Linked DNA regions of Rhizobium rhizoryzae. The protein of the gene in region 1 interacts with the protein of each later gene in a pairwise test. Links are inferred from orthologs where the notes say so. Each region holds a gene or a part of one and is shown on either strand. Other genes may lie near its edges.

What was found. The genes of interacting proteins can lie anywhere in the genome.
Region 2: the proteins of G6N80_RS12015 (region 1) and G6N80_RS18195 interact in binary tests that used the Escherichia coli proteins (3 or more experiments, as listed by UniProt). The link is inferred for Rhizobium rhizoryzae from one-to-one orthologs.

Annotation. Positions count from the first base shown.
Region 1 is NZ_CP049250.1:1,231,384-1,236,008, reverse strand. The notes cover bases 1,033-3,884. They hold G6N80_RS12015 (P-II family nitrogen regulator), read right to left. Parts: upstream 2,708-3,884; coding sequence 2,357-2,707; downstream 1,033-2,356. Other genes in these bases: tesB (acyl-CoA thioesterase II), read right to left, coding at 2,920-3,804; G6N80_RS12020 (ammonium transporter), read right to left, coding at 1,033-2,327. Also shown: G6N80_RS12025 (FtsK/SpoIIIE family DNA translocase), read right to left, coding at 1-632; more of G6N80_RS12020, read right to left, coding at 903-1,032; G6N80_RS12005 (ubiquinone biosynthesis hydroxylase), read left to right, coding at 3,891-4,625. UniProt on the Escherichia coli protein: Involved in the regulation of nitrogen metabolism. Regulates the activity of its targets by protein-protein interaction in response to the nitrogen status of the cell.
Region 2 is NZ_CP049250.1:2,563,520-2,568,291, forward strand. The notes cover bases 710-3,708. They hold G6N80_RS18195 (two-component system sensor histidine kinase NtrB), read left to right. Parts: upstream 710-1,658; coding sequence 1,659-2,759; downstream 2,760-3,708. Other genes in these bases: dusB (tRNA dihydrouridine synthase DusB), read left to right, coding at 710-1,662; ntrC (nitrogen regulation protein NR(I)), read left to right, coding at 2,792-3,708. Also shown: G6N80_RS18185 (bifunctional 2-C-methyl-D-erythritol 4-phosphate cytidylyltransferase/2-C-methyl-D-erythritol 2,4-cyclodiphosphate synthase), read right to left, coding at 1-478; more of dusB, read left to right, coding at 664-709; more of ntrC, read left to right, coding at 3,709-4,243; G6N80_RS18205 (sensor histidine kinase NtrY-like), read left to right, coding at 4,416-4,772.

The DNA.
Region 1 (4,625 bases):
CGACGGCGCGGCTCCTCCGGCATGTCGTCTTCATCTTCTTCCTCGAACTGCAGTTCTTCATTGCCGATAAGGCTGGCTGCAAAAGCGAGAAAACCTGCCGTCGGCAGGATGAAAATGCTGCCCAGGATAATCGCGACCATGCCGGTCGGATAGGTACCGACGAACAATGCGGGAAAGCGCAGGATCATATCCCCGATCACCCCACCGATGCCATTTGGGATGGGCCAGGTCAGGGGAGCCGGAAAACATCCAAGCGTTGCCGCGCCCATGAAGGTGCCCACGGCCCAGGCGGCAAGGCGCGCCGGGATGCGCGTAATGGGACGCCCCACAATCAGAGCAAGCGCCCAGGCCAGCAAGGGCATCAGGGCCAGAAGGCTTGCAAGGCCCAGAAACTGCATCATCAGATCGGCAAAGGCAGCGCCGGGAAAACCCAGAATATTGGTCGGAACATTGTCCGTCGCATAGGAAAAGCTCGGATCGGCCACGTTCCACGTCGCCATGGCTGCGACCGCCAGCGCCAGCAGGATGAAGATCACAAAACCGCAAAGGGCCAGAATCTGCCTTACGAAAAACGCGACGAGCGCATGGCGTGTTGAATGGTGCGCCATAGCTGCTGAACTGCTTCTGCTCATCGTTTTTTGCCCGAACATCCCGTTGAAGAGAGTGGGAAACCTGGCACGTGGCGGAATTCACGCGCAAAGCGGCCCTGAGTGGGAAGGGTAGCCCCGTTTGGTTAACGGGACTTTAACCAAACCTGGAAGTCGAACATTCACCACCAATAAAAAAGCCCGGCCTTGGAAGGTCGGGCAAGGTGAGCGGTAAACCGCCATGGAAGGAGGTGGAGAACCGGCGGCAAAACCGCCGGTGCAATGCTTGGAAATGTTTCGCCCGATGCTCTGGGATCAGGAGTGATAGGCGGCTTCGCCATGCGAGGCGAGATCGAGACCTTCGCGCTCTGCTTCGACCGGAACACGCAGGCCGATGACGACGTCGACGATCTTGTACAGGATCGCCGAACCGATACCCGTCCAGAGAAGCGTTACCAGAACACCCTTCAACTGAGCGAACACCTGCGTTGCCGTGCCTGCGTAAGTGGCTGCGAAGTCAGCCGTGGAGTAATCCACAATGCCTGCGCCGCCGAGAGCCGGGTTGACGAAGACGCCGGTGAGCAGCGCGCCGATGATGCCGCCGACACCGTGGATGCCGAACACGTCAGCCGTGTCGTCGTAACCGAACTTGTTCTTCACCGTCGAGCAGAAGAAGTAGCAGATCGGCGAAACGGCGAGACCCATGACGATGGCGCCCATCGGACCAACGAAACCGGCAGCAGGCGTGATGACGACGAGACCGGCAACCGCACCGGAAACAGCACCGAGCATGGAAGCTTTGCCGCGGGTCATGGCTTCAACCAGCGACCAGGAGAGAAGAGCTGCCGCTGTCGCGACGAAGGTATTGATCATGGCAAGCGCCGCGTAGGCGTTGGATTCGAGGTTCGAACCGGCATTGAAGCCGAACCAGCCAACCCACAGAAGACCAGCGCCGATCAGCGTCATGGTCATCGAGTGCGGAGCCATCATGTCCTTGCCGTAGCCGATACGCTTGCCGATCATGATGCAGCCGACGAGACCTGCAATACCGGCATTGATGTGAACGACGGTGCCGCCCGCGAAGTCGATGGCACCGAAGCCATAGATCAGGCCGGTCGGGTCCGTGTAGGCGCTCGGACCACCCCAGAACCACACCATGTGGGCGATCGGGAAGTAGATGAAGGTCAACCACAGAGCCGTGAACAGGATGACGGCGGAGAACTTGATACGCTCTGCAAAGGCGCCGACGATCAGAGCTGGCGTGATGGCCGCAAACGTCATCTGGAAGCAGACGAACACCAGTTCCGGAATAGCGACACCCTTGGTGAAGCTTTCCGCCATCGTGGTGACATCAACGCCCTTGAGGAACATCTTGGAGAAGCCGCCAACGAAAGAGTTGAGGCCGCCACCATTGGTGAAGACGAGCGAATAGCCGTAGATGACCCAGATGATCATGGCGAGTGCCGTGATCGTCGTCACCTGCATGAGAACCGACAGCATGTTCTTTGCACGAACAAGACCGCCATAAAACAGACCGAGACCCGGCACGATCATCAACAGGACCAGCAGGGCCGACACCAGCATCCAGGTGGTATCACCCTTGTTGACCGTCATGGCAGGTGCCGCAGCGGCGGCAGCGGCCGGTGCCGCATCCTGGGCAAGCGCAACGACCGGCGCGAGAAGCGCAGCCGACGCAGCCCCGAGGCGCATGAGCGTGGTTTGGAACGTGTGGAACGACATGTATAAAAACTCCCCTGGATCAGCCGTGCTTAAAGCGCTTCTGTATTGGTTTCGCCGGTACGGATGCGCACGGCCTGCTCGATCGAGTAAACAAAGATCTTGCCGTCACCGATCTGGCCCGTCTTGGCGGCCGATGCGATGGCTTCCACCGCCTTGTCGACGACATCGGACGCGACCGCGATCTCGACTTTCAGCTTTGGCAGGAAGCTGACGGCATATTCGGTGCCACGATAGATTTCGGTATGTCCCTTCTGGCGCCCGTAACCCTTCACCTCGGTTACGGTCAGGCCCTGGATGCCGACAGCCGTGAGCGCTTCGCGCACCTCATCCAGCTTGAATGGCTTGATAATGGCCATCACGATTTTCATGTGGTTTCCCATCCTTTGTTAATCGGCGAGCAGCCGAACTCTCCTGGCCGCTGGCTGAAGCGTGAGCAGCGACTGACCTATTACATTCAAGGGCCGTGCCAGATTCTCGCCACAAAAATAAGTTATTGAATTATAAAGATAAGATCGTTTTCGAGGCAGCAAAATGCAAATGAGCGCCAAATAGGCGCTCATTTAATAGGCAAATTTTCAGCTTTGCATGAAATTTATTCAGTTGCTCGTTTCCGAATCAGACCTTCCTGCGCGACCGAGGCAATCAGCTCACCGGAACGGGTAAACAACTGCCCTCGCGTCATGCCACGCGCCCCGGATGAACTGGGGCTATCCTGCGTGTACAACAGCCAGTCATCGAGCTTCGAGGGTCGGTGGAACCACATGGCATGGTCGAGGCTGGCCGCCTGGATGGACGGATCGAAAATGGTTCTTCCATGCGGATAGAGCGAAGTATCGAGCAATGTCATATCCGAGAGATAGGCAAGAACTGCCGCCTGATAATGCCGGTCATCTGGCACTTCTCCCGTCGCCCGCACCCAGATGTGCTGCTCGGGCTTCAGCTTTTCCTGCGACACATAATGCACCAACGAAACGGGACGGATCTCCACCGGACGCTTGCGGCCCCAGTATTTTTTCACAGGCTCCGGCGCATGCGCCAGGAACATCTTCTGGAACTCATCTTCAGACATCAACTGCTCTGGCTGCTTCACGTCCGGAATGGTTGCCTGATGCTCGTAGCCGGGTTCTTCCAGCTGGAAGGACGCAGACATCGCGAATATGGCCTTGCCGTGCTGGATGCCGGTAACGCGCCGCGTGGTGAAGCTGCCGCCGTCGCGCAAGCGCTCGACCTGATAGACGATCGGCACCTTGGGATCGCCCGGCAGCAGAAAATAACCGTGCAGCGAATGAACCAGTCTGTCGGCAGTGACGGTACGCTGCGCCGCCATCAGGGCCTGGGCAATGACCTGCCCGCCAAAGACACGCTGCCAGCCGATCTGCGGGCTCTCGCCCCGAAACAGGTTTTCCTCCAGCCGCTCAAGGTCCAGTGTTTCGATCAACTGATCGATTGGGGATAGATGTTCGTTTGCCTGCGGCATTTTTAACTGTCTCCAGCGGTAGGAAGCGCGTGTTCGATGATCTATATACCCATCAGACCATTCTCAAGTGCGGCAGGAGCGAACCCATGCTGGATATGCTGATTGTTGGCGGCGGATATGTTGGCCTCTCGGTTGCTGTGGCCACGAAGCAGGCGGCGCCGCATCTCAGCGTCGAAGTGATCGAGGCCGCGCCGGAAAGCGTGTGGCAGAAGGACGAGCGCGCCTCTGCCATCATTGCCGCTGCAACCCGCATGCTGGAAGTGCTGGGCGTATGGGATGAAATTCTTCCCCACTCGCAACCCATCACCAGCATGATCGTCACCGATTCGCGCACGTCCGATCCCGTTCGTCCGGTCTTCCTGACCTTCGATGGCGAAGTGGAAGAAGGCCGACCCTTTGCCCATATGGTTCCCAACGTCGAAATGGTCCGCGCCCTTCGCGGCGCCTGTGAACGGCTCGGCATCACCATCCGTCACGGTGTGTCGGCCACGGGCTTTGCTGCGGGTCCGCATTCCGCAAACCTGACGCTTTCCAATGGCGAGGTTCTGGAAACCAAGCTGGTCGTGGCCTGCGATGGCGTACGCTCCAAGCTGCGCGACATGGCGGACATCAAGACCGTTCGATGGGATTACGGCCAATCCGGCATCGTGACCACTGTCGAGCATGAGCGCCCGCATAACGGCTGCGCAGAAGAACATTTCCTGCCCTCCGGCCCCTTCGCCATTCTGCCGCTCACCGGCAATCGCTCCTCGCTGGTGTGGACCGAGCGCACGGGCGACGCCGACCGCCTCGTTGCCTCCGACGACCTGATTTTCGAAGAA
Region 2 (4,772 bases), 1.3 Mb from region 1 along the record:
GCACCGTCTCCTCAACGACGCCTGATGCATCTGCCCGCTTCAATGTGTCGGTCACCGCCATTGCGGGAAGAACGCCGGCTGCGCCCTCTGCAAGAATGTCTGCGATGGAATCGAGCAACTGATGCTCGACAAAGGGACGGGCCGCGTCGTGAATCATGACATGTGTGACGCCTGATCCCTTCAATGCATTCAAGCCGGCCAAGACGGACATCTGACGTGTCGCGCCGCCCATCACCGAGTGTATGCGGTTCGCATTGCTGAGGTCATCAATTGCTGTTGCGAACAGGTCAGTATCATCTGGATGAATGACGGTAATAATCGAGACGACCTGATGAGTTGGCTGCCACGTAAGAAATGCATTCAACGTGTGCTGAATGACGGGCAGCCCACCGATGGGCCGGTACTGCTTGGGCCCTTGCTCAGGTGCACCGGCACGCTCGCCACGGCCTGCTGCCACAATAACAACGCCAATCCTCATATTTGCCGCCCATCATACATTGATTTTAAGTTCATCCTCTGATTGACAGCGCAGAACTACAGCTTCAAATCCCGGTTTTCCAGCCTCGCGCCCATAAATGACGCATTCGCGAAAACGCTCTTGGCAAAACCTAAATCAATGAATAAAAATAGGGCAGAAATTTCCGATGCCCGAAAGATCATCAATTGAGTCCATTCAATCCTGCAGCGCCATTCTTCATCGGACCGGTCGAGATCCGGAACCGGATCGTGCTTGCTCCGATGTCGGGCGTGACGGATCTTCCGTACAGGCAACTTGCCTGGCGCTATGGCGCAGGGCTGGTGGTGACGGAAATGGTCGCGAGCCGGGAACTCGTCCATAACAAGGGTGAATCCTGGGAGAGGCTGAAAAGTACCGGCATTCGCCCACATATGGTGCAGCTGGCAGGCCGCGAGGCACACTGGATGGCCGAAGCCGCCCGGATTGTCGAGGGCGAGGGTGCTGACATCATCGATATCAATATGGGCTGTCCTGCAAAGAAGGTGACCGGTGGATATTCCGGTTCTGCCCTCATGCGGGATCCTGACCATGCACTGAGCCTCGTGGAAGCTGTGGTTCGTGCTGTTCGCGTGCCCGTCACAGTCAAGATGCGGTTGGGCTGGGATGACAATTCGCTCAACGCGCCCCTGATCGCAAAGCGAGCGCAGGACGCCGGGGTTGCAATGATTACCGTGCACGGGCGGACACGGATGCAGTTTTACGAAGGTCGTGCGGACTGGTCCGCCATTCACGCGGTTCGGGACGTTCTATCCATTCCGCTTGTGGCCAATGGCGATGTCGAGACAGCAGACGACGTGCAGAACATCGTTGCAGCATCCGGTGCGGATGCTGTCATGACTGGCCGAGGCACGCAGGGTCGTCCGTGGCATGCAGGCGTACTGGCTGGTGCTCGGGAACCTGATGTCCGCGAAAAGGCGTCGGTTGCCTGCGAACACTACGAAATGATGCTTGCGTTCTATGGGCGGGAGGCCGGTCTGCGCCATGCCCGCAAACATGTCGGCTGGTATCTCGATCGCAACACGATCGGCGTCCCGGCGGAGCTGAAAGCGAGCCTGATGACAGAGCGGGATCCCGAGCGGGTTCTCAAGGTATTGGAAGATATGATGATCAAAGGCGCGGTTCCTGCGCGTAGGGAGGCCGCATGAGCCCGCAAGCAACAGACAAACTGGCCATGGCGGTTTTGAATTCCGTTCAGAACCCGGTGATCATGGTTGACCAGGAAGGGCAGATTGCGTTCGCAAACTGGGAGGCCGAAGCTTTTTTCGGTGCCAGCGCTACGCATCTCGCCAAGAACAAAATCTCGACCTTCATTCCTTTTGGCAGCCCGCTTCTGGCGTTGATCGATCAGGTGCGGGAGCGTCGTGCGCCGGTCAACGAATATCGTGTCGATCTCTCATCCCCGCGTCTTGGCCAGGAAAAGCTGGTGGACCTGTATGTCGCGCCTGTGGTGACGGATCCGGGCTGCGTTGTCATTGTGTTTCAGGAGAGAAGCATGGCGGACAAGATCGACCGTCAGCTGACCCACCGGGCAGCGGCACGGTCTGTGACCGGCCTTGCATCCATGCTCGCGCATGAGATCAAAAACCCGCTTTCGGGCATCCGTGGCGCCGCACAGCTGCTCGAAACATCGGTCGCAGACGAAGATCGTGCGCTGACCCGATTGATCTGTGATGAGACCGATCGGATCGTTTCGCTGGTCGATCGGATGGAAGTGTTTTCGGATGAACGTCCCGTAGACCGGGTTCCGCTCAACATTCACTCCGTACTCGATCACGTAAAGGCTGTGGCGAAGGCCGGCTTCGCGCGCGATATCAAGATCAGCGAAAACTATGATCCCTCGCTTCCATCGGTCTATGCAAACCGCGATCAACTGGTGCAGGTCTTTCTCAACCTCATCAAGAATGCGGCCGAAGCGATTGGGGACCAGCAGGATGGCGAGATCATGCTGACCACCGCTTATCGGCCCGGCATTCGCCTCTCCGTCGCCGGTACGCGGGAAAAGATCTCTCTGCCACTGGAGTTCTGCGTCATCGACAACGGACCGGGCGTGCCGAGTGATCTTCTGCCCCATCTGTTCGATCCATTCATTACCACGAAAACCAACGGCTCGGGCCTCGGCCTTGCGCTGGTCGCAAAGATCATCGGCGGCCACGGCGGCATCGTCGAATGCGACAGCCAGGCGCGCCGGACGGTTTTTCGCGTACTCATGCCCATGCACAAGGGAGATGACCTTCAGGCTTGAAGGTCGCTGCTGAACACGACAGGAAGTTTGAAATGACTGCTACCATCCTTGTCGCAGATGACGATGCGGCCATCCGGACCGTATTGAACCAGGCGCTGACGCGTGCCGGTTACGATGTACGTATCACCTCGAACGCGGCCACGCTGTGGCGCTGGATTTCAGCAGGCGAGGGTGATCTGGTCGTGACCGACGTCGTCATGCCGGATGAGAACGCTTTCGATCTGCTTCCGCGCATAAAGAAGTCACGCCCTGATCTGCCCGTTCTGGTCATGAGCGCGCAGAACACATTCATGACCGCTATCAAGGCATCGGAAAAGGGCGCCTACGACTATCTTCCGAAGCCGTTCGACCTGACCGAACTTATTGCCATCATCGGGCGGGCGCTTTCCGAGCCGAAGCGCAAGCCGGCCAAGCTGGATGACGACATGCAGGACGGCATGCCGCTGGTCGGCCGCTCGGCTGCGATGCAGGAAATCTACCGCGTTCTGGCCCGCCTCATGCAGACCGATCTGACGCTGATGATTACGGGCGAGTCCGGCACTGGCAAGGAACTGGTGGCACGGGCGCTGCATGATTACGGCAAGCGGCGCAATGGCCCCTTCGTTGCCATCAACATGGCGGCGATTCCGCGAGACCTGATCGAGTCTGAACTTTTCGGACATGAAAAGGGTGCGTTCACCGGCGCGCAGAACCGCTCGACAGGTCGCTTCGAGCAGGCTGAGGGCGGAACGCTTTTCCTGGACGAAATCGGCGACATGCCCATGGACGCCCAGACGCGCCTGCTGCGCGTTCTTCAGCAGGGGGAGTACACGACGGTGGGTGGCCGGACTCCGATCCGTACCGATGTCCGGATCGTGGCCGCAACCAACAAGGATCTGAAGCAGCTCATCAATCAGGGACTGTTCCGCGAGGATCTCTACTATCGCCTTAATGTGGTGCCGCTGCGCTTGCCGCCCTTGCGGGACCGCGCTGAAGACATTCCGGATCTCGTTCGTCACTTCATGCAGCAGGCTGAAAAGCAGGGCCTTGATGGCAAGCGATTCGACACGGAGGCGCTGGATCTGATGAAAGCCTATGCGTGGCCCGGAAACGTTCGCGAACTGGAGAACCTTGTTCGCCGGTTGATGGCGCTCTATCCACAGGAAGTCATTACGCGCGAGATTATCGATACGGAGCTCAGATCCGATGTTCCTGACAGTCCGATCGAGAAAATGGGTGCGCGACCGGATAACATGACGATTGCCCAGGCGGTCGAAGAAAACATGCGGACCTATTTCGCAAGCTTTGGCGAGGCATTACCGCCGCCGGGGCTTTACGACCGCGTTTTGACAGAAATGGAATATCCGCTCATTCTTGCCGCCCTCACGGCAACGAGAGGAAACCAGATCAAGGCAGCGGATCTGCTTGGGCTCAACCGCAACACTTTGCGGAAGAAGATCCGCGAATTGGGCGTTTCGGTCTACCGCAGCTCGCGGACCGTGTAGCCGTCCTTGCCCTTCGAGCTTGACATAGGATCAGGGCTCGTTGCATTTTCGCCACAATGCGTTGCTCAATAGCAACGCAGAAGAGATCGAGTCGCATCCCGGATGCGGTCGTTTTTGCGAAATGAGCGCGTTGGTCGCTGTTTGAGTGCAGGGACTGGGATTGGGGTTAAGCATGGCAGATGCGTTGTCAGCGGCCGCGGGTGAAGAGCCAGCGGCACTGGTGCAGGACCGGCGTGCATCCTTCGCATTGCCCGGGCTTCTGCTTGCAGGCGGCGCACTCATCTGCGCCGTTGCAACTCTTCTCGTGCTTCTCGGCGCTACGCCCATTGCACCGACGTCAAATGTCGTGATCACCTCGGCAGTTCTCAACACGCTTTTCGTGCTGGGGCTGATCTATCTGATCGCACGCGAAGTTTCACGCCTGGTCAAAGCGCGCAAGCGCGGCCGCGCCGCAGCGCGTCTACACGTCCGTATCGTTGTACTGTTTTCGATTGTGGCGATCACGCCTGCTGTCCTGGTCGCGATTTTT